Regions from separate parts of the Labrys sp. KB_33_2 genome, predicted to be linked through region 2. Evidence: riboswitches for the same ligand, from Rfam matches in the RefSeq annotation. Region 2 holds a riboswitch; the other holds the start of a gene.
What was found. A riboswitch is a leader RNA that binds a small molecule or an ion and turns the genes downstream of it on or off. The one in region 2 is predicted to bind cobalamin.
Positions count from the first base shown of each region.

Region 1: linked by a shared signal. The riboswitch ahead of bluB (5,6-dimethylbenzimidazole synthase) and the one ahead of AB4037_RS00530 (DUF1636 family protein) in region 2 are both predicted to bind cobalamin.

Region 1 covers NZ_JBFREW010000001.1:357,421-359,618, forward strand. The annotation lists gene AB4037_RS01725 (ABC transporter substrate-binding protein) at 1-40, opposite strand, end outside; gene AB4037_RS01730 (cupin domain-containing protein) at 178-798, opposite strand; cobalamin riboswitch at 936-1,116, shown strand; gene bluB (5,6-dimethylbenzimidazole synthase) at 1,160-1,894, shown strand; gene AB4037_RS01740 (TerB family tellurite resistance protein) at 1,922-2,198, shown strand, end outside.
Region 2 covers NZ_JBFREW010000001.1:109,066-111,263, forward strand. The annotation lists gene AB4037_RS00520 ((2Fe-2S)-binding protein) at 1-335, opposite strand, end outside; gene AB4037_RS00525 (hypothetical protein) at 532-900, opposite strand; cobalamin riboswitch at 996-1,212, shown strand; gene AB4037_RS00530 (DUF1636 family protein) at 1,321-1,704, shown strand; gene cobW (cobalamin biosynthesis protein CobW) at 1,701-2,198, shown strand, end outside.

The DNA.
Region 1 (2,198 bases), 250 kb from region 2:
CCGCTGCCGAGCAGCCGGCGAGATATTTTGAAAGCCGCATTTCAGTTCCCTTCATGGATGGCCCGTGCCGGGCTCATTCTCAGTTCTGACATCAGCATCATTCAAGAGACTTGAATTCATGTCAAGTTACTTGAATGGCGGTCTCGGGGATTCTTGAAACGCCGACGGCGTGAGGCGTTAGAAGGTGGCAGGCGTGTTGACCCAGAAGATGCTCGCGCGCTCCGTTCCGGTGTTGCGGTACCAATGAGGCAATTCCGACTTGAACACGAAGGTATCGCCGGCAGAGAGCTTGAAGGTACGCTCACCGACCATCAGCTCCACGGTTCCGGTCAGCACATAGCCGACTTCCTCGCCCTGGTGCTGGATCGGCCCGGCGCTCTCGCCGCCGGCCTCGATGTGGTGGATGTTGCATTGGAGGAGATGACCGGGCGAATAGGGGATCACCCGTTCCAGCGAGATGCCCTCGCCCCGGCGGAGCGGGTCCAGCGAGATCAGGGGGCGCGAGCCGGCGCGAAAGACGATACCCTCTTCGCTATCCGATTCCTCGAACATCCAGCCGATATTGGTGCCGAGGACCTCCACGAGGCGATGCAGCATGGGCAGGGAAGGGGAGGCCTTGCCGTTCTCGATCTTGGACAGCAGGCTTTCCGAACAGTCCGCGGCCGTCGCCAGGGCCTTCAGCGTCAGCCCCCTTGTCTGCCGGGCCAGGCGAAGGCGGGTGCCGAGCCGCACGGGATTGGCCTGTTCCAGGGGATCGGGGTGATCGCCGGCGCGTCGTTTGAGGTCGATCTTGTTCATTGCGCGATTGCCAGGATGCTTCATTGCCCGAAAGCCTAGCCGACGATTCTAGGCCACAAGCCTGCACCCTGTCCACTTCGCCGCCGGCCGCTCGGCATCAGCGTCCCAAACGGCTGGGCAGTCGGCACCTCCCATGCTACATCCGCAAGACCTTCGGTGCCCGCTTGCGGGAGAATCGGGAACGCGGTTTGAAGCCGCGACGTGCCCAACGCTGTAAGGGGGACTATCCGGGCAGGTTTCAGGCCACTCGCTCTGCGGGGAAGGCGTCCGGATGGGTGGATCCCGAGTCAGAAGACCGGCCGGAGGCGATAGATCGGCGCGCGTGGACGGCGCGGCGATTGCCATCGCAAGGGGAATGACGATGGACCCATCCACGGGAGCGCTTGCGCCCTCCGGGCCGTTTTCACCGGCCGAACGCGACGCCGTCTATCGCGCCATCTTCACCAGGCGGGACGTCCGCAGCCAATTCAGTCCGCAGCCCGTTCCGGACGATGTCCTCGCGCGCATCCTCGTGGCCGGGCATCATGCGCCGTCGGTCGGCTTCATGCAGCCCTGGAGTTTCCTGGTGCTGCGGTGCCCTGAGGCCCGGGGCAAGGTGCAGGCCCTCTTCGAGGAGGCCAATGCGGAAGCGTTGGCGATGTTTCCGCCGCAGAAGCAGGCGCAATACCGCTCGCTGAAGCTTGCCGGCATCCTCGATTCCCCGGTCAATCTGTGCATCACCTGCGATCCAGACCGCGCCGGCCCCGTGGTGCTCGGCCGCACCCATGACATGGCCATGGACCGCTACTCCACTGTCTGCGCGGTGCAGAACATCTGGCTGGCGGCACGGGCCGAGGGCGTTGGGGTCGGTTGGGTCAGCATCGTCGATCCCGTGCGCCTGCGTGCGGCACTGGGCATTCCCGAGCGCGTAATTCCGGTCGCCTATCTGTGCCTTGGTTATGTGCACGAAGCCTATGCCCGGCCGGAGCTGGAAGTGAAGGGCTGGCGCCAGCGCCTGCCGCCGGAGGCCGTGCTGAGCTTCGACGCCTGGGACGGCCAGCGGCCCGACCATCCCTTGCTCGCCGCCATGCGGACGGCTATGGGGAATGCTGGTTGATAGAGCAAAGCGCAAAGACGCTTTGGGGTGGCCGGCGCAGATGCGCGCCGTCTCGATCGGGTGGCACGGCCGATGGATTTCCTGCGTAAGAATGCGATCTGGATTATCGCACTGCTGATTACCAGCCTGGTCTTGCTGGAGGGGCCGAGGGCGATCCTGATCGGGGCATTCGTGGCCGCCCTCGTCGGTCTGTTCTGGCTGTTGCGCGGCAAGGCCCGCAAGCCGGCGGCGGGCCGCCGCCTCGAGACCGTGCCGAAAGTTGTCCCCCTTCCGCTCGACCGGGGTTCCGACACGGTTCGGCCGC
Region 2 (2,198 bases):
TTCAGGAAGGCGACGGCGGCCATGATCTGGCCCGACTGGCAATAGCCGCATTGCGGCACGTCCTCGGCGAGCCAGGCCTGCTGGACCGGATGCTTGCCGTCCGCCGACAGGCCTTCGATCGTGGTGATGGTGGCGCCGTCGACGTCACCGATCTGGGTCTGGCAGGAACGGATGGCGGCGCCGTTCACATGGACGGTGCAAGCGCCGCATTGGGCGATGCCGCAGCCGAACTTGGTGCCGGTGAGGCCGAGTTCATCGCGCAGGACCCAGAGCAGAGGGGTCTCGGGCTCGATGTCGAGCCGGTGGACGGTCGAATTGACGGTGATGGCAACCATGGGCAGGCCTTCCAGCGGCTGATGCCGGGCAGAAGTGCCGGGCCCATCGGCGTCGGCCTTCTGGTGGGCGATTGCGGGAAGGCAGAATTGTGGCGGCAATCATGGCGGCGGGGTGACGGGTAACGCAGACGTGAGAGTTTGTGCAGTCTGGAAACGGTCGAGAAATGTGGCCGCCAGTTGCGAAGGGGCCCCCGGCCTATTGCTTGAACCAGATCCGGCTATAGCCGAGCGCGTCGCCGGCGATGGCGACGAGGACGCCGACCGAGACGAGGATGAGGCCGATCATGAAGGTGCGCACGATGCGGCGATAGACTGGCGCCTCCAGTGATTTGACCGAGAGCATGCCGGCCAGCGCCCAGACTTGGAAGATGATGCCGCCCCCGATGAGAAAGACGGCGGCCAGGTCTTCCGGGATCCAGGTTCCTGGCTGCGATGCCCAGTTGTTGAGAAAGCCCAGCGAGAAGGCGAGCACGACGCCGATGGCCGTCACCGAACCGCCACGGAAGATGACGTCGATCTTCTGCGGCTCGGATGACGGTATCGGCGGCAGCTTCTCTTCGGGCATGGCAACCTCGTTGGTGTGGCGACGTCGCCGCCCTTTATGCCGGATTTTGCGCGTGCTTTGGAAGCGGGAACATTGACAAGCCCGTCCGCACACCCCTTATGTCAGCCACGATCGGTCTCTCGTTATGAGAGAAGAGGGAATGCGGTGCGGATGAAGAGCGGCCAGTCGATGGCTGCCTTGGATGCCAAAGCCGCGGCTGCCCCCGCAACTGTAAGCGGCGAGCGCCCCGCCTCGAGGCCACTGGGTAACCGGGAAGGCGGCGGGGGGCGATGAGCTGCGAGCCAGGAGACCTGCCGTTCGCAACCTTGTCACCGGTCCGGGCGGGGCGCCTCGGAGGCCGGTTCCGTTTTCCCGGACGATCGTCGGCCTCGCCGTCGGTCCCGCGCCCTCCATCCGCTTCGGCGGCGATGAACAGGGCCGATGCCACAAACACCTCTTCCAGTTCGGCTGCTCGTCTGCGTGACCTGCAGGCGCGAGGGCGACGATCCCGACGCGCCGCGCCAGGGGGCACGGCTGCGCGATGCGCTCGCCGGCATGCTGCCTGAAGGCGTCGAGTTGCAGCCGGTCGAATGTCTGGGCAATTGCAAGCGTTCCTGCACGGTGGCGCTCACGGCCGAAGGTACCTGGACCTATGTCTTCGGTGATCTCAGTGCCGAGAGCGGCCCCGACGTCCTCACCGGCGTCAGCCTGCTGGCCCATTCCACCGACGGCCTGATGCCCTGGCGCGGCCGTCCTGAAGTCTTCAAGCGCAGCATGATCGCGCGCATCCCACCCATGCCAACACTCAAGGACGCCGCCGAATGAACGCGCACACCAAAGTTCCCTGCACCATCGTCACCGGCTTTCTCGGAGCCGGCAAGACAACGCTGATCCGCAATCTGCTGGCCACCGCCAATGGCCGCAGGCTGGCGCTGATCGTCAACGAGTTCGGCGATGTCGGCGTCGACGGCGATATCCTGAAGTCCTGCGGCATCGAGAGCTGCCCGGAAGACGCCATCGTCGAACTCGCCAATGGCTGCATCTGCTGCACCGTGGCGGATGATTTCGTGCCGGCGCTGGAAATGTTGCTGTCGCGCCCCAACCCGCCCGAGCATATCGTGATCGAGACCTCTGGCCTCGCTCTGCCCAAGCCGCTGGTCAAGGCCTTCAACTGGCCGGCGATCCGTTCGCGTGTCACCGTCGACGGCGTCATCGCCGTGGTCGACGGCGCCGCGGTTGCGGCCGGACGCTTTGCCGATGATCCGGAAGAGCTCAAGCGCCAGGCCGAGGGCGACGCCTCCCTCGACCACGACAATCCG